3 regions of the Citricoccus sp. SGAir0253 genome follow, and region 3 is predicted to be linked to each of the others. Evidence: riboswitches for the same ligand, from Rfam matches in the RefSeq annotation. Region 3 holds a riboswitch; each other region holds the start of a gene.
The links. A riboswitch is a leader RNA that binds a small molecule or an ion and turns the genes downstream of it on or off. The one in region 3 is predicted to bind S-adenosylmethionine.
Positions count from the first base shown of each region.

Region 1: another riboswitch for S-adenosylmethionine. It lies ahead of E7744_RS10735 (O-acetylhomoserine aminocarboxypropyltransferase/cysteine synthase family protein); the one in region 3 lies ahead of E7744_RS13565 (LLM class flavin-dependent oxidoreductase).
Region 2: another riboswitch for S-adenosylmethionine. It lies ahead of E7744_RS02570 (flavin reductase family protein); the one in region 3 lies ahead of E7744_RS13565 (LLM class flavin-dependent oxidoreductase).

Region 1 is NZ_CP039424.1:2,430,554-2,436,324, forward strand. It holds gene E7744_RS10720 (RNA-binding S4 domain-containing protein) at 1-146, shown strand, start outside; gene E7744_RS10725 (alpha/beta hydrolase) at 162-851, opposite strand; gene E7744_RS10730 (homoserine O-acetyltransferase) at 870-1,991, opposite strand; gene E7744_RS10735 (O-acetylhomoserine aminocarboxypropyltransferase/cysteine synthase family protein) at 2,008-3,390, opposite strand; SAM riboswitch class IV at 3,465-3,579, opposite strand; gene E7744_RS10740 (VOC family protein) at 3,823-4,470, shown strand; gene E7744_RS10745 (type II CAAX prenyl endopeptidase Rce1 family protein) at 4,482-5,366, opposite strand; gene E7744_RS10750 (phosphotransferase) at 5,404-5,771, shown strand, end outside.
Region 2 is NZ_CP039424.1:569,260-575,030, reverse strand. It holds gene E7744_RS02580 (mechanosensitive ion channel family protein) at 1-1,427, opposite strand, end outside; gene hisD (histidinol dehydrogenase) at 1,510-2,817, shown strand; SAM riboswitch class IV at 2,939-3,059, shown strand; gene E7744_RS02570 (flavin reductase family protein) at 3,132-3,677, shown strand; gene E7744_RS02565 (RNA-binding S4 domain-containing protein) at 3,713-4,105, shown strand; gene E7744_RS02560 (cold-shock protein) at 4,354-4,557, shown strand; gene E7744_RS02555 (LysE family translocator) at 4,685-5,308, opposite strand; gene E7744_RS02550 (Lrp/AsnC family transcriptional regulator) at 5,462-5,771, shown strand, end outside.
Region 3 is NZ_CP039424.1:3,106,328-3,112,098, forward strand. It holds gene E7744_RS13555 (NADP-dependent malic enzyme) at 1-147, shown strand, start outside; gene E7744_RS16280 (YtxH domain-containing protein) at 376-861, shown strand; gene E7744_RS13565 (LLM class flavin-dependent oxidoreductase) at 997-2,445, opposite strand; SAM riboswitch class I at 2,456-2,555, opposite strand; gene E7744_RS13570 (anti-sigma factor) at 2,618-3,391, opposite strand; gene sigK (ECF RNA polymerase sigma factor SigK) at 3,391-3,996, opposite strand; gene E7744_RS13580 (hypothetical protein) at 4,114-5,481, opposite strand; gene E7744_RS13585 (acyl-CoA dehydrogenase family protein) at 5,646-5,771, opposite strand, start outside.

The DNA of each region.
Region 1 (5,771 bases), 680 kb from region 3:
ACGGGGCGGACGCCCGCGTGGTGATCGAGGCCGGCCTCGTCCAGGTCAACGGCGACCCCGAGACGCGCCGGGGCCGCCAGCTGCACCACGGGGACGTCATCGAGTTCTCCGGCGAGGCCGTGAAGGTGGTCCCGGCCGGGCACTGAGCCGGCCAGGAGGGCTCAGCGCACCACGGCGTCGAGGAACTCCCGCACGTGCCCCAGCTCCTGGGGGCTGATGGAGTGGCCGATCCCGGCGTAGACGACCTTGGTGAGGTCCACGTGGGCGTTCATCCAGCCGTGCGTGTACTCCACCTTGTCCGGCGTGATGACCGGATCCGCCTGGTCCCGGCCCCAGAACACCTTCGGCCGGGCGCGCTCCACGGCCTCGTCGTCGAAGAAGCCGGCCAGTGGGCCGGTGCCCGGGCCGGTCGGGGACCAGTCGGGGTCGATCGCGAAGCCGGACAGGCCCACGATGGCCCGGTACGCCTCCGGCTCGCGCCGCAGCAGCGAGGTGGCCATGGCCATGCCCATGGAGAAGCCCAGCAGGGAGGTGCTGGCGAAGTGCGGGCGCTGCGCGGCCACCCACGCCTGCAGGTCCTCGACGGCGGCGCGCACGGCCAGCGGCCAGGACTCGTCCGTGCCGATGATCGGGAACCACGTGTACCCGCCGTGGTCCATGGTGATCGGGGCGCGCACCGCGGCCACGGTGAACTTCTCCGGCAGCCCGGGGACGAGCCCGAACAGGTCGTGCTCGCTCGCGCCGTAGCCGTGGATGAGCACCAGCAGGTGCGTGCCGGCGCGCTCGTCCTCGGGGCGGGACCAGCGGACGACGGGGTCGGTGGCGGGGAACGGGGCGGTGGTGTCGGTCATGGGCACAAGGCTAGGGGCTCAGAGGCCCAGCACGCGCTTCATCTCGCCGGCCACCTGGTCCAGGTCCGTCAGGAACCCGTCGTGGCCGATCGGCGAGTCGATCATGAACACCGGCACGTCCCCGGGCAGCTGGCGCGCCAGCTCCTGGGACTGGCCCGGGAAGTAGAGCCGGTCCGAGTCCACGGCGGCGATGAACGCCGTGGCGGGGATCCCGGCCAGCACCTCCGCCTCGGTCCCCCGGCCGCGGGAGACGTCGTGGCTCATGAGGGCCTCGGTCAGCACCAGGTAGCTGTTGGCGTCGAAGCGGCCCGTGAGCTTGGTGGCCTGGTGGTCCAGGTAGGACTCCACCTGGTACCGCCCCGCGCGGCGCACCGGGTGGCCGAAGGGGTCCTCGTCCGGCTGCGGGCTGCGCCCGAAGCGGGCCGCCATGTCCGGCTCGGAGCGGTAGGTGATGTGCGCGATCCGCCGGGCGATGCCGAGCCCCGCGTCCGGGCGGGAGCGACCGTAGTAGTCCCCGCCGTGGTAGTCCGGGTCCAGCGTGATCGCCTGCACCTGGGCCTGGGCGAAGGCGATCTGCTCGGCCGTGGAGTGCGCCCCGCACGCGATGACGGCCATGCCGCGCACGCGCTCCGGGTAGGTGGCCGCCCACTCGAGGGCGCGCGCGCCGCCCATCGAGCCGCCGATGACCGCCTGCCAGGCGTCGATGCCCAGCGCGTCGGCCAGCCGCGCCTCCGCCCGCACGGAGTCGCGGATCGTGGTGAACGGGAAGCGCGAGCCCCACGGGGTGCCCTCGGGGTCCAGCGACGACGGCCCCGTGGTCCCGTAGCAGCCGCCCAGCATGTTGGGGGCCACCACGAACCAGCGGTCCGTGTCGATCGGCGCGCCCGGACCGACGACGCCCTCCCACCAGCCCTCCTCCGGTTCCCCGGTGGAGCGCGCCACGTGGGTGGAGCCGGTCAGGGCGTGCAGCACCAGCACCGCGTTGGACCGGTCGGCGTTGAGGGTGCCCCAGGTCTCGTACGCGATCTCGACGGCGGGCAGGTGCCCGCCGGCCTCGAAGTCGAGGGCGCCGACGGGCAGGGACTGCAGGCCGCCCTCGGGGAGGACGGTGCTGGCCTGGTGGGGGCTGGTCATGGTCATGGGGTCCCTCCGCGCCTCACGCGCTCACGTTGGCGGCGGCGAACCCCTCCTCGAGGTCCGCCAGGATGTCCTCGATGCTCTCCACGCCCACGGACAGCCGCACGAGCCCGGGCGTGACGCCCGCGGCGCGCTGCTCGGCCTCCGTGAGCTGGGAGTGCGTGGTGGAGGCCGGGTGGATGACGAGCGAGCGGACGTCGCCGATGTTCGCCACCTGGTGGTGCAGCCGCAGGGCGTCGACGAAGCGCGCCCCGGCCTCGCGGCCGCCGTCGATCTCGAAGGAGACGAAGCCGCCGGCGCCCCGGGGCAGGTAACGCTGCGCGCGCTCGTGCCACGGGCTGGAGGCCAGCCCGGGGTGGATCACGGAGAGGACCTGCGCGTGGCCCTCGAGGTACTCCGCGACCCGCTGGGCGTTGGCCACGTGCCGCTCCATCCGCAGGGACAGCGTCTCCAGCCCGAGGTTGATGAGGAAGGCGTTGAACGGGCTGATGGAGCTGCCGTAGTCGCGCAGCAGCTGCACGCGCGCCTTGAGGATGTACGCGAGGTTGGCCCCGAGGATGCCGTCCACGCCCAGGTCGCGGGCGAAGACCAGGCCGTCATAGCTCTCGTCCGGGGTGTTGAAGCCCGGGAAGCGCTCCGGCTGGGAGGCGTAGTCGAAGGAGCCGGCGTCCACGATGACCCCGCCCATGGCCACGGCGTGCCCGCCGAGGTACTTGGTGGCCGAGTGCACCACCACGTCCGCGCCGTGCTCGATCGGCCGCAGCAGGTAGGGGGTGGCCAGGGTGTTGTCCACGATGAGCGGGACCCCGGCCTCGTGGGCGATGTCCGCGACCGTGCGGATGTCCAGCACGTCCCCGCGGGGGTTGCCGAGGGACTCCCCGAAGAACGCCCGGGTGGTGTCCCGGACCGCGCCGCGCCACTCCTCGGGGTCGTCCGGGTCCTGCACGAAGGTGGTGGTGATGCCGACCTTGGCCAGGGTGTGCTTGAAGAGGTTCTGGGTGCCGCCGTAGAGGGAGGCCGAGACCACCACGTGGTCCCCGGCGCCGGCAAGGTTGAGGATCGAGAACGTGGTGGCGGCCTGGCCGGAGGCCAGCAGCAGGGCACCGGCCCCGCCCTCGAGCGCGGCGATCTTGCCCTCGACCGCCTCCTGCGTGGGGTTGCCGATCCGGGTGTAGATCGGCCCGAGGTCCTTGAGCGCGAACCGGTCCGCGGCGACCTCGTGGGAGGGGAAGTCGAAGGAGTTCGACTGGATGATCGGCAGCGCCGTGGCCCCGTAGGGGTTCTGGTCCGGGATGCCCGCGTGGACCTGGCGGGTCTCGAAGCCCCAGTCCGCGACGTCGGCGGCCTGGTCCTCCGCGGCGCTGGCGGGAAGGCTGGCCTCGGTGTTCGGGGTGTCGGTCATCGCAACGGCTCCTGTCTGGTCCAGGGCCACCCGGTGGCGCCCGCCCTCCCCGGTCCGGGGCGGCGTGGCGCGGTGGCCCGCGCTTGCCGGCGCCGGTCGGCGCCCGCCTGGTCCTCACCCGGGGCACCCCACCGCGAGCTGGAGGGTTGCCGGCCAGCAAGCCGGGGCTCGATGCTGGCACTCATGACCTGGCCCCAGTCTGCCAGATCCGCCCGGGCGATTCACCCCGCGGTGACGTCGCGTGACCCCGGCGGGGCGGTCAGGCGGGCGGCGGAGGGGCCCTCCGGCGGGCCTCGGGGGAACCGTGCGGCGGGCGGCGGAGGGGCCGCCGCCCGGGCCGGACGGGGGCGCTCGCCGCGTGTGACGTCGGCAACATGTCGAGTGAGGTTAACCTAAGCGATCCGCGCCGCCCGGAGGTGCGACGATGGACACATGATGCGCTTGGATCACGTCTCGTACGCCGTTGGCCCGGAGGGTCTCACCGACACCGTGGCCCGGATCGCCGATGCCCTGGGCATCGAACGCGTCAAGGGTGGTGTGCATCCCCGCTTCGGCACCCGCAACGCGATCTTCCCGCTGCGCAACCGCCAGTACCTCGAGGTCGTCGAGGCCCTGGACCACCCCTCCTCCGAGAAGGCGCCCTTCGGCCAGGCCGTGCGCGCCCGCTCCGAGATGGGCGGCGGCTGGATGGGCTGGTGCGTGGCCGTGGACGACCTCTCCCCCTTCGAGGAGCGGCTCGAGCGCCACTCCGTGCCCGGCAACCGCAAGTTCCCGGACGGCCGCGAGCTGACCTGGCGCCAGATCGGCATCAAGGGCCTCATCGCGGACCCGCAGGTGCCCTACCTGCTGCGCTGGGACGACGGCACCGAGGACCTGCACCCCTCGCAGGCCGCCGAGCCGCAGGCCTCCCTCTCGGCCATCACCATCGCCGGCTCGCGCGAGCGCGTGCGCGACTGGCTCGGCCTCGACGACCCGCAGCAGAAGGTCAAGGACCTCAACGTGGAGTTCCAGGCGCCGTCCGGCACCCCGGGCATCCTCTCCGTGACCTTCGAGACCCCCAAGGGCACCGTCACCCTCTGACCGCCCCGGGCTCAGGTGCCGAACCAGCCGAGCTGCGCCAGCAGCGGGTAGGCGACGAAGCCGGTGACGTCCAGCAGCAGGTGGGCCACCACGAGCGGCGCCACCCGGCGGTGGCGCAGGTAGACCGCGCCGAACACGAGCCCCATCACCAGGTTGCCGATCCCGGGACCGATGCCCTGGTACAGGTGGTAGGCCGCGCGCAGCACGGCGCAGGCCACCACGACCGCCACGGGGTTCAGCGGCGGGAACGCCCCGCCGGCCCACCGGCGCAGCCCGCCCTCGGCGACCGGCAGCGCGGGATCCGCCCCGGCCCGCAGCTGCTGCAGGTAGCCGAGCCGGTCGAACAGCCAGGCCACCACGATGACCTCCTCCAGCACGGCGTGCCGCAGGGCCGAGAGCACCAGCACCGGCGTGGTCCACCAGTACTCGTTCATCGCGCTGCCGACCACCGCCGTCGTCAGCCCGGCCGCCCGGCCGCCGGCGTAGACGGCGAGGGTCCCCAGGCCGATCACCAGGAACAGCGCCGCGCCCCAGCCGAGGTCCGCCCCGGGGCGGCGCAGGTCCAGGCCGAGGGTCCGGAACGGGTTGCGCCCGCGGATCCACAGCAGGTGGAACACGAGCAGCACGGGCACCAGCGCGAAGCCGATGTCCAGCAGCTGGTACGCGAGGTCGAAGTACTGGCGGTCGGCCAGCGGCGGGTTCAGCGTGGTGGTCTGCCCGGCCAGCGGTCCGCGGCTCATCTTCTCCAGCAGGTCCACCACGGCATAGACCGCCGACCGGCCCAGGGACAGCCCCAGGACGATCGCGATCTCCCAGCGGACCGTGCGCGCCGAGGGGGCGGCGGCCGGCGCGGGCGTCGCGGGAGCGGCCGGGCGGGGAGCTGCGGGGGTGGTCACCGCTCCAGTGTAGGAAGCACCCCGCTACCGTGGGGCCATGGCCTCCCCACCGTCCGACGCCGACCTCGCGCTCGCCCGCGCCGCCGCCGCCCGGCCCCTGGCCGGGACCGGCCCGGACGCCGCCCGCCGGCTGGCCGCGGCGGACTGGTCCGCCGGGGTCGTGGAGGAGGGCGGGGCGTCCCACCGGGTCCTCGTGCTGCCCGGCACCGGCGCGGTCCGGATGACGCGCGACGCGCGGGCCGCGGCCCGGCTGCCGGCGAACGTCGCGCTCGTGGCGGCACTGGCGGACACCGCGCGGCTGCCGGTGGACCTGCCGGTGCCCCTCACCGAGGTGGTCACCGCCGCGGACGGGACGGCCGCCGTCGTCCAGGGGTACCTGCCCGGCCGGCCCCACCCGCCGCACAC
Region 2 (5,771 bases), 790 kb from region 3:
TTCCCCGCCGCCCGGCCGACGCCGTTCCCGGAGCCCGCGGCCGCGGCGTCGTGGGCGGCCTCCTCCGCGTCCCAGCCGGTGCGCGGGCCGGCGGCCGCGCCGGGGACCGGGCCGGCGTCGGGACCGCCCGGCAGCCGCCCGGAGGTGCCGGGCCCGCCGGCCGGCGCGCCGCCGTCGGCCTCCGCACCGGCCTCGTCCTCGTAGGCGGGGGTGACCACGGTGACGCCCTCGGCCAGGCGCTGGTGGAAGATCGCCTCCGGGTGCTCCTCGCGCAGGAAGGTCATGAGGTCCTCCCGGACCAGGCAGCGCAGGTCCCACAGGTCGCCGGAATTGCGCGCGGAGACCACGGCACGGATCTTGGCCATCCCGCCGAGGGCGTCGGTGACCTGCACGGAGCCCTCCTTGCCGTCCCACAGCTCGGTGGACTCCAGCAGGGCCTTGAGCCGCTCGCGCGTGGCGTCCATCGGCACCCGCCAGTCGACCTCCATCTCCACGGTCCCGGAGAGCTCCGAGCCCACGCGCGTCCAGTTCTCGAACGGGGTCGTGGTGAAGTGGCTGGAGGGGAAGATCACCCGGCGCCCGTCCCAGATCTTGACCACCACGTAGGACAGGGTGATGTCCTCGATCGTGCCGTAGACGTCCTCCATGGTGACCACGTCGCCCACCCGGATCGCGTCCGTGAAGGCGAGCTGCACGCCCGCGAACACGTTGGTCAGGGTGGACTGCACGGCCAGGCCGGCGACCACGGACACCAGGCCCGCGGAGGCCAGCAGGCCGGCGCCGACCGCGCGGACCTGCGGGATGGTCAGCAGGATCGCCGCCACGGCCATCACGATGATGACCGCCTGCAGGATGCGCCGGATCAGCACGGTCTGGGTCTGGATCTTGCGGTCGCGCCGGTCGTCCTCCCCCGCGGTGCCGTACTTGGCCAGCAGCCGCTCCTCGACGATCCGCACGATCCGCAGCGCGAGCCAGGCGAGCGCGCCGATGATGCCGGCCAGCAGCAGGAAGTTCGTCCCCTCGAACCAGTCGTACCCCGAGGCGGTGAGCCCCAGGGCCACGCGGCTCGCCATGAGGGACAGGGCCACGGCCACCGGGATGCGGCAGCGGGCCACCTGCTGGCGGATCAGCGGGCGGCGGGCCAGCAGCGTGTTGAGCACCAGCGCCCCGGCCACCACCACGGCCAGGGCGATGCCCACGCCGAGCGCGACCGTGGACAGGATCCCCCAGAAGGGCCCGAGGGAGTCGACGGCGCCCTGCGCGCCCTCCTGCACCGTGTCCGGCACGGTGCCAGTGATGTCCTGCGGCACCGCCGTCTGCTCGCTGCCCGCGGCGACGGGCGCCGCGGCGGGCTCGGCGGCGTCGGCCGCGGACGGGTCGGCGGGGGGTACGGCGGGCAGCACGGAGGAGGGGAACAGACTGGGCATGGGCACCAGTCTGACACCTGCGCCTGCACCGCACCTGAACGGGTGGAGAATGGACCCTGAGACGACCGGGAGAGGACCCTTCATGCTTTCGATCACCGACCTGCGCGGACGCGACTACGACCCGGCCACGGTGCTGCCGCGGGCCGAGCTGGACGTGGCCGGCGCGGTGCCGCGCGTGCTGCCCATCCTCGAGGAGGTCCGCTCCAACGGGGCCCGGGCCGTGCTGGAGCTGGGCGAGCGCTTCGACGGCATCCGGCCGCCCTCGCTCCGCGTGCCGGCCGCGGCGCTGGCCGAGGCGCTGGAGGCCCTCGACCCGGAGGTCCGCGCCGCCCTCGAGGAGTCCATCGCCCGCGCCCGCCGCGTGCATGCCGCCCAGCTGCCGTCCGGCTCCGAGGTCGAGCTCGGCGAGGGCGCCGTCGTCGAGAACCGCTGGGTGCCGGTCAACCGCGTGGGGCTGTACGTCCCCGGCGGCCGGGCCGTGTACCCCTCCTCCGTGGTGATGAACGTGGTGCCGGCCCAGGCGGCCGGGGTGCCCTCGCTCGCCGTGGCCTCCCCGCCGCAGAAGGACTTCGGCGGCCTGCCGCACCCGGTGATCCTCGCCGCGTGCGCCCTGCTGGGCGTGGACGAGGTCTACGCCGCGGGCGGCGCCCAGGCGGTGGCCATGTTCGCCTACGGGGTGGCGGACGACGACGGCACGCGGGTGTGCGCGCCCGTGGACATGGTCACGGGGCCGGGCAACATCTTCGTGGCCGCGGCCAAGCGCGCGCTGCTCGGGACGATCGGGATCGACGCGGAGGCCGGGCCCACGGAGATCGCCGTGCTGGCCGACGCCACGGCGGACGCCGCCTGGGTGGCCGCGGACCTGATCAGCCAGGCCGAGCACGACCCGATGGCCGGCTCGGTGCTCATCACCACCGCCCCCGAGCTGGCCCGGGACGTGGTCGCCGAGATCGAGGCGCAGGTGCCCGGGTCCTTCCACGAGGAGCAGGTCCGCCAGGCCCTCGGCGGCCCGCAGTCCGGCGTGCTCGTGGTGGACACCCTCGACGAGGCGGTGGCCGTGGCGGACGCCTACGCCGCCGAGCACCTCGAGGTGCACACCGTGGACCCGCTGGAGACCGCGCGGCGGATCCGCAACGCCGGCGCCGTGTTCGTGGGCCCCCACTCCCCCGTGCCGCTGGGCGACTACTCCTCCGGCTCCAACCACGTGCTGCCCACCGGTGGGTCCGCCCGGTACTCCTCCGGGCTGAACACGGTCAGCTTCCTGCGGCTGCAGCAGCTGATCCGGTACTCCGAGACGGGGCTGAAGGAGCTGGCGGACAACATCTCCTCGCTCGCCGAGGCGGAGGGCCTGCCCGCCCACGGCGAGGCGGTCCGGCGCCGCTTCCGCTGAGCCGCCCCCGTCGACCCCGCCGCGCCGGTGGGGCGGCGGGGGCGTGGCGGCCGTCACGGGGGTTCACATCCCACCGGGGCCTTTGACCGTTCCGCGCCCCCGTCGTTACGCTGGATCCCAGAATCACGAGTTCCCGCTGTTACAGCCCTGGCTTGCGGGACGGCAACCCTCTCCACGCAGTAGTGGGGTGCTCCAGGTGAGGATTCGGCCCCCCGGGTACCCCCGGCGGGCAAGTACCGCGTCTCTGCGGGTGCCGGACGGACGTGCCGCCCCCGGTCCTCCCACGCAGATGCGCCTTCGAACGGAGGACTGAGATGACCGCACTGGCCGCCACCGACCTGAACCGCGCCGTCGCCCTGGACACCGAGCTGAGCACCCAGACGCTGCGCACCGCCTTCTCCCACTTCCCCTCCGGCGTGGCCGCCCTGTGCGGCATCGCCAACGGGGAGAAGGAGGGCCTCGTGGCCTCCTCCTTCACGGTGGGCGTCTCCCTCGAGCCGGCGCTGGTGTCCTTCGCCGTGCAGAACACCTCCCGCACGTGGCCCCGGCTGAAGCAGGCCGAGCGCATCGGGATCTCCGTGCTGGCCGAGGGCCACACGAACGTGTGCCGCCAGCTGGCCTCCAAGGACGGCGACCGGTTCGCCGGGCTGGACGTCCGCGCCTCCGAGCGTGGCGCCCTGTTCCTCGAGGACGCGGCGCTGTGGTTGGACACCACCGTCTACGCGGAGCTGCCGGCCGGCGACCACCACGTGGTGCTGCTGGAGGTCCACGGCGTGCACGACCACTCCAGCGAGCACGAGCCGCTCGTGTTCCACCGCTCCGCCTTCCGCAACCTGCGCACCGCCGAGGGCAACCAGTAGGCCGTCCCCCGCGCGGGGACGGTACGCTGTCCGGCATGCCGAACGCCCCGCAGCCCCCGAGCCAGGTCCGCCTGGACGCGTGGCTGTGGGGCGTGCGCATGTTCAAGACCCGCTCGGCGGCCACCGCGGCCTGCCGGGCCGGCCACGTCCGGCTGAACGGCCAGCCCGCCAAGGCGGCCCAGGTGGTCAAGCCCGGGGACACCATCCGGCTGCGCCAGCCCGGGCGCGAGCGCATCCTCGAGGTCACCGGACTGCTGGCCAAGCGGGTGGGCGCGGCCGAGGCGGCGCGCCACTACGCGGACCACTCCCCGCCGCCGGTGCCGCGCGAGCTGCTCGCCGTCCCGCTGCGGGACCGCGGCACCGGCCGGCCCACCAAGCGCGACCGCCGCCAGATGGAGCGCCTGCGCGGCCGCACCGCCCCGGACTGACGGCCGCCGCGACACGGTCATCGTCGGCCCATTCAGCGCCGGGCCCTTCGCGTCTGGCAGAATAGGGGGTCTTTCGTTCTGCCGGATGTCCCGTACTATGGGTGACGAAGTAGTAGTAGCAGTAAGTCCGTCATCACTGCGGACCGGTCGGCCTCCGGGCCGCACGGGGCGTTGGGAAGCGGTATGTACACGCCGCTTCGCCCCCGCTGGAACCCCGGCGGGTAGACACCCCACAGAAAGAGGCTCCCATGGCCACCGGTACCGTCAAGTGGTTCAACGCTGAGAAGGGCTACGGCTTCATCTCCCCGGACGACAACTCCGCCGACATCTTCGTGCACTTCTCCGCCATCGAGGGCAACGGCTTCCGTGAGCTCCAGGAGGACCAGAAGGTCGAGTTCGAGGCCCAGCAGGGCCCCAAGGGCATGCAGGCCGCCGCGGTCCGCGCGCTCTGACCTGACCCACGCACCGGGACGGCCGTCCTCCCCTCGGGGAGGGCGGCCGTCTCGTCGTTCCGGGCCGGGGCCCCGCTCCACGCCCGCCCCGCCGGGGCCACCGGGTCGGCGGAGGAACCACGGGGGCTCAGAGCAGGGCCATCCCCTGCTCGACGAGCACCGCCACGCCGAACACCGTCATGGCCACGCCGGCCACCCGGGTGACCACTGCCCCCGCGCGCGGCCGCGAGTGCAGGATGCGGCGGGCGAGCAGGGCGACGAGGGTGTAGATGACGGCGCAGTTCAGCACGTGCAGGCTGCCGAGCGCGAGCATCTGGACCCCGGAGGGCCAGCCGGCGGGCGAGGTGAACTGCGGCAGCAGCGCCAGGAGCAGCAGCAGCCCCTTGGGGTTGATGCCGCTGACGCCGGCCCCGAGCAGGAACTGGGACAGGGGTCGCTCACCCGTGGGCCGCTCGCTGGCCCCCACCTGCTCGACCCGGCGGAACAGCGCCCCCGCGCCCAGGTAGAGCAGGTAGGCGGCCCCGAGTAGGGACAGCGCGGTCAGGGCCGCGGGGTATCGCGTGACGAGGGCGCCGACGCCCACGGCGACGACGGCCACCACCACGGCGTAGCCGGAGACCATCCCCAGCACGGCGGGCATCACGGAGCGCGATCGCAGGCCGGTGGAGATCGCGTAGGCCCAGTCCGCCCCCGGGGTCAGGGCCAGCAGCAGCGCCACCATCCAGAACTGGACCGCCAGTGAGGCATCCACGCGCCACGCTCCCTCCGGGCCGCACCGGGCCCCGTCCCGGGCCGGCCCCGAGGGGCGACCCACCTTGCCTGGACGTAGATCCTACGGAGATCGGCGCGGAATGTGCTGCGCCGCTTCGCGAGAAACGCCGCGGTGGGTGCGAGGATTATCCGCATGGACGGGATCAGCCGGGAGATGCTTTCACTGCTGCAGGAGGACGGCCGGATGAGCGCCACGGACCTCGCCCAGCGGGTGGGTCTGAGCCTGTCCTCCTGCCACCGCCGGCTCAAGGACCTCGAGCAGTCCGGGGTGATCGAGCGCTACCGGGCCGTCGTCGTCCCCGAGGCCGTGGGCCTGGGCTTCGAGGCGATCGTCTTCGTCACCCTGGGGGTCACGGACGTGGAGACCATCTCCGCCTTCGAGGCCGCGGCCCTCGAGGTGCCGAACATCGTGGACGCCCAGCGGCTGTTCGGCGAACCCGACT
Region 3 (5,771 bases):
ATGCTCGTGGTGGCCGCCGAGGCCATCGCCTCCTGCATCTCCGACGAGGAGCTCAACCCCGGCTTCATCATCCCCTCGGTCTTCGACCCCGAGGTCTCCACCCGCGTCGCCGAGGCGGTGGCCGCCGTCGCCACGCCGCGCGCCTGACGCGACCCCGACGGACGCCGCACGCGCACCGTCACCAGGACCGCGGGGCCAGTGGCCCCGCCGCCACGGCCGGCGTCGGCCCCGGATCCCGGGGCCGACGCCGGCCGTCTCGCCCTGGGCGTGGCCATGGCGTTTCCTGTGCGTCAGCTGGGAACCGTTTGACCCTCGGGTCCACGCGCGAAAGACTCAGGTCATCACCCAACCGGCGGACCCCGCCATGAAGGAGAGATGATGATGCGACTGTTCACCTTGGGCGTCGGCGCGGCGATCGGGTACCTGCTGGGGAGCCGCGAAGGGCGTCAGAACCTCGACAAGTTCGCGAAGAACGCGCAGAAGCTGTGGAACGACCCGAAGACCCAGGAGCAGGTCCACAAGGCCACCTCCGCGGTGAAGGACAAGGCGCCGGGCGTGGCGGACAAGGCCACCCAGCTCGCGGACAAGGCCGCCGACTCGATCCGTGACCGGGCCCCCGGGGTGGCGGACAAGGCCAGCGCCGCCGCCCACTCCCTTGCGGACAAGGCCACGGCCACCACGCAGGACCTGGCGGACAAGGCCTCCTCGTCGGACGCCGCGGGCGGCAAGCACGCCGGCGGGACCTCCTACGACACCGAGTACCGCAACGACGCCGGCCCGGCCAAGACCGCCGGCGGCGACGCCCTCTCCGATCCCTCCTCCTCGCTCGAGTCCGAGGGCGGCGGCCCGGACCGCTACTGACCGGCCGGGGCGGTCGCCCGGCGGCGGCCGTCCCCGCACGACGACGGACCCCCGGTTCCCTGCGCAGGGAACCGGGGGTCCGTCGTCGGGCCTCACGGCCCTGGGGCCGGCCCCCGGGGCCGGCCTCGGGTGCGCTCAGCTGCCCACGCGGTTGCGCAGGGAGAAGGACGCGCCGTAGTGGTTCTCCGGCAGGTGGTCACCGCGGCCGAAGAGCTTGTGGCGCATGGTGCCCTCGGTGTACTCGGTCTTGTAGCGGCCCAGCTCCTGCAGCGCCGGGACCACGTACTCCACGATGTCCTCGAAGGTGCCCGGGGTGATGTGGTACGCGAGGTTGAACCCGTCCACGTCCGTCTCGTCCTGGATCCGGGCCAGCTCCTTGGCCACCGTCTCGCCGGAGCCGATGATGACCGGGCCGAACCCGCCCACGCCGCACCACTCGGCGATGCGCCGCACGGTCCAGGGGTTGCCGTCGTCCCCGGAGGCCTTCTTGAAGGTCTCGATGGTGGACTGGATGGCGTTGGACTCCACGTCGCCCAGCGGCTCGTCGAGGTCGAACTGGGACAGGTCGATGCCCATCCAGCCGCTCATCAGCACGAGGCCGCCCTCGACGTCGATGTACTGCAGCAGGTCCTGGTACTTCGCCTGCGCCTCCTCGTCGGTGGCGCCGGTGACGATGGTCTGCATGGACATGATGCGGATGTCGTACGGGTCGCGGCCGGCCTCCACGGCGGCCCGGCGGATCTTCGAGACGGTGCCGGCGATCAGCTCGTCCGTGGGCGAGTTGATGAACACGGCCTCGGCGTGCTTGCCGGCGAAGGCGCGGCCGCGCGTGGAGGCGCCGGCCTGGTAGATCACCGGGGTGCGCTGCCTGGACGGCTCGGTGAAGGCGATGCCCGGGGTCTTGAAGTACGTGCCCTCGTGCTCGATGCGGTGGACCTTGGCCGGGTCGATGAAGACGCCCGACTCCTTGTCGTAGACGACCGCGTCGTCCTCCCACGAGCCCTCGAGCAGCTTGTAGACCACGTCGAGGTACTCGTCGGCGTGGTTGTAGCGCTCGTCGTGCTCCATCTGGTCGTCGTGCCCGAAGTTGCGGGCGGCCGAGGGCAGGTAGCCGGTCACGACGTTCCATCCCACGCGGCCCTCGGTGAGGTGGTCCAGCGTGGCCAGGCGGCGCGCGAAGGCGTAGGGGTGCTCGTAGGCGGTGCCCGCGGTGACGCCGAAGGTGAGGTGCTTGGTGACGGCGGCCATCGGCGGCACGACGAGGATCGGGTCGTTGGTGGGCACCTGGGTGCCGGCCTTGAGGGTGGCCTCGTCCGAGTTGCCGTAGACGTCGTAGGGGCCCAGGACGTCGGCGATGAAGATGCCGTCGAACAGCCCCTTCTCCAGGGTCTGGGCCAGCCCGGTCCAATAGCCCAGCGTGTTGTAGTCGCGGGCGTGGTCGTCCGGGTGGCGCCACAGCCCCGGGGACTGGTGGGCCACGCAGTTCATGTCGAACGCGTTGAAGAGGATCTCCCGCTTGCCGGCGGGGGTGGTGGGCACCCCGGCGGGCAGGGCGGAGGTGTTCTCGGGGGACGATGAGGTCATGGCGATGCTCCTTCCATCGGTCCTGGCGGTAGCACCGCTCCGGTGCGCGGGGCGCACGGTGGTTGCTGCGGCGTCGTGGAGCCAGGTCTCTCGGCCGCTCTGGATGGTTACCCAGCAATTGGAGCACACCGGGAAAGCCGGTGGCGAATTCCGCGTCGCCCGGTGACGTCCCTCACCCGGCGGTGAGCACCACCACGGGATCGGTCGTGGGCGCGGTGGACCCACCGGCCGGTTCCACGGTGACGGCGAGCGCGGCCGTCTCCGGGACCCCGTCCAGCCGGACGAGGGCCCGGCCGTCCTCGAGCTCCAGCAGCCCGGCGGACTCCGGGTCTCCCTGCCCCCGGAGGGTCCACAGCTGGTACACGCGGCCCCCCTGCGGGGCGGGGAGGTCCCGGGCGGCCAGGACGGTCTCCCCGGAGGGCGCGCGGGCGACCTCGACCGTGCCGCCCCCGGCCACCGGGGCGGTACCCCGGCGGGCGCCGTCCTGCTCCAGGACCTGCTCGATGGCCACGGCCTGGTCCCGTTCGGTGAGGCCCGCCGGCTGCCAGGGGTGGGCGAGGAGCAGTGCCGCGGCGGCGGCCGCCGCCGCGGCCGTGGCCGCCACCGCGGCCCAGGCCCGACGGCGGCCGGGCCGGCGTCGTTCCCGGTGGTCCTGCAGGCTGGCGGGCGCCGCGGGACCCGGCCCGGCGGACGGGGCGCCGGAGTGGGCCCCGGCGTCCCCGGAGGACCGCGCCTCGGCGGCGATCGCGTCCAGCACGCGGTCCCGCAGCCCGGCCGGCGGCGCCACGGCCTCCCCGGCGCCCAGGCGGTCCGTCGCCCGCAGCAGGGCGTCCGCCTCGGCGCGCAACACGGGGTCCGTGCGCAGCCGCTCCTCGATCCGGGCGCGCTCGTCCTCGTCCACGGCGTCCAGCGCCCAGGCGGCGAGCAGGTCGCGGTCGTCGGACATCACTCCACCCCCAGGCAGTCCAGTAGTCGTCGCAGTCCGGTGCGCATCCGTGACTTCACGGTGGCCAGCTTCGCCCCGAGCCGGTCGGCGACCTCACGGTACGTCAGCCCGCCGTAGTAGGCGGCCGTGACGGCCTCCTGCTCCAGTGCCGTGAGGGTGCCCAGGCAGTCGACCACCCGGCGCCGGTCCTCGGCGTCGGCCACGGCCTCGGCGACGTCGTCGTGCTCCCGGCCGAACGAGGCCGCGCCCGCCCGGAGCTCCCGGTCGCGCCGGGACTGCGTGGACCGCACCAGGTCGACGGCCCGCCGGTGGGTGATCGAACAGACCCAGCCGGTCACCGATCCCCGCTCGGGACGGAATCCCGCGGCGCCGCGCCAGGCGTCCAGGAGGGCCTCCTGCGTGACGTCGGCCGCCAGGTCGGGATCGCGCACCACGCGCAGGGCCAGGCCGTAGGCCCGTGGGGCCACCGCGTCGTAGAGGGCGGCGAAGGCCTGCTGGTCGCCCTCGGCGCTGCGCCGCACCAGGTCCGCCAGGACCTCCTCGCCCGCGCCGACCCGGGGGCTCGGGCCGGGCGGCGTGGTCCCGGGGCCGGCGTCGCGCGTCATCCGGTCAGCGTATCCCCGGCGCCCGCTCCGGGCGAGGCGACGCCCGGAGCCCGGCGACGGCGGGCGGGGCGGAGCCCCGGACGCTCGCCGGGGAGTGTCCGGGGCACCGTGCACCCGTCACTTGACGAGGGCCTCCGCCATCGAGTCGATGGCGCCGGCCAGCGTCTCCACGTGCATGCCCAGCCCCGCGGCGACCTCCTCGGCCGGCAGTTCGCCGCCGCTGATCCCCTCGAGGAACTCGCCGGCCTGCGGGCGGTAGCCGTCCAGGTCCGCCAGGGCCTGCTCGGCGGCCTCGGTGTCCCCCGCGGCCCTCGCCCCGGCGTAGTCGACGAAGAACCCGATGTGCTCGCGCCACAGCTCCAGGAACGCCGCGCCCTGGTCCTCGCCCGCCAACGAGCCGATCGCCTCGGCCAGGGCCTGGGAGTTCTCGTCAAGGGTCCCGGCCGCGGCCGTGAAGGCCTCGGAATCGGTGCCGCCCTCGGCGGTGTAGGCGGTGAAGACGGCGATCCCGGCGAGGTACACGTGCTCCTGCAGGTCGTAGGTGAGCTGGGCGCGCAGGGCGGCCGCGTCGTCCATCGGATCGCCCTCCATCCCGGTGGCCGCGACCACGCCGCCGGTGATCGTGCCGGCGGCCTCGCCCACGTGGTGGGCCGCGGCCCGCAGGTCGCCGTAGGCCGCGGGATCGCCGGCGGCGAGGCCGTCGATCGCGGCGGTGAGGGTGTCCACGTGGCCGTGCAGGGACTCGGTCACGGCATCGGCCGGCAGCTCGCCGCCCGTGAGCTCCTCGAAGAAGGCCCCGGCCTCCCGCGTGTACCCCTCCAGGTCGGCGACGGCCTGCTCCTGGCCGGCCGCATCACCGGACTTCTCGGCCGCCGCGTAGTCGACGAAGTAGCCGATGTGCTCGCGCCACAGCGCGAGGAACGCCTCGGCGGTCTCGGCGTCCGAGGCCGCCTCGATGGTCGCGGCGAGCTCCTGGGAATTCTCGTCCAGGGCGGCGGAGGCCAGTTCGGTCTCCGGGCTCTCGAGGTCGGTGGCATAGGCCGTGGCCACGGTGATGCCGGCCAGGTAGACGTGCTCCTGCAGCTGGGCCGTGAGGGTGGCGCGCAGGGTGGCCGCCTCGGAGGCCGGGTCCCCGTCCACGTCGGCCGCGGCGACGAGGCCGGCGGCCAGCGTCTCGGCGGTCTCGGGCATGTGCGCCGCGGCGGTCCGCGCGTCGGCGAACGGATCGCCGGTGGAGGCCGGCATCGGCATGGCCGCGGATGAGGCCTCCGGCATGTCCTCGGACATGCCCGCGGACGCCGAGGGCGAGGCGGACATCGCCCCGGACATCGACTCCGACATCGAGGGCGAGGCCGACGCCGCCGGGCTGGAGGACTGGCCGGACTCCCCGCCGGCTCCGCCACCGGCGCCACAGGCCGCGAGGGACAGGGCGAGGGCGACGGCGCCGAGGACGGTGGTGGTCTTCCGGGCGGTGTTCGTGGTCATGACTGCTCCTTGGTCGATCCAGCGGTGACGTCTGGTGTTCGGAGCAGGTGCCCGGCCGGATGGGTCGGGGCGGGGGAAATCTTCGCCGGCTGGGGCCGCGGTGCCGGCACCGGCCGGCAGCGGGTCCTGGTGGTCAGGGGGTCCTGGTGGTCAGGCGGTCGCGGTCAGACGGTCCCGGTGGTCAGGTACGGCACGGGCCGGGTGCCGTTCACCTCCCAGTCCCCCACCATCCGGGCCATGAACACGGCCGGATCGTGGCTGGCGAGAGTGCGGGCGTTGCGCCAGTGGCG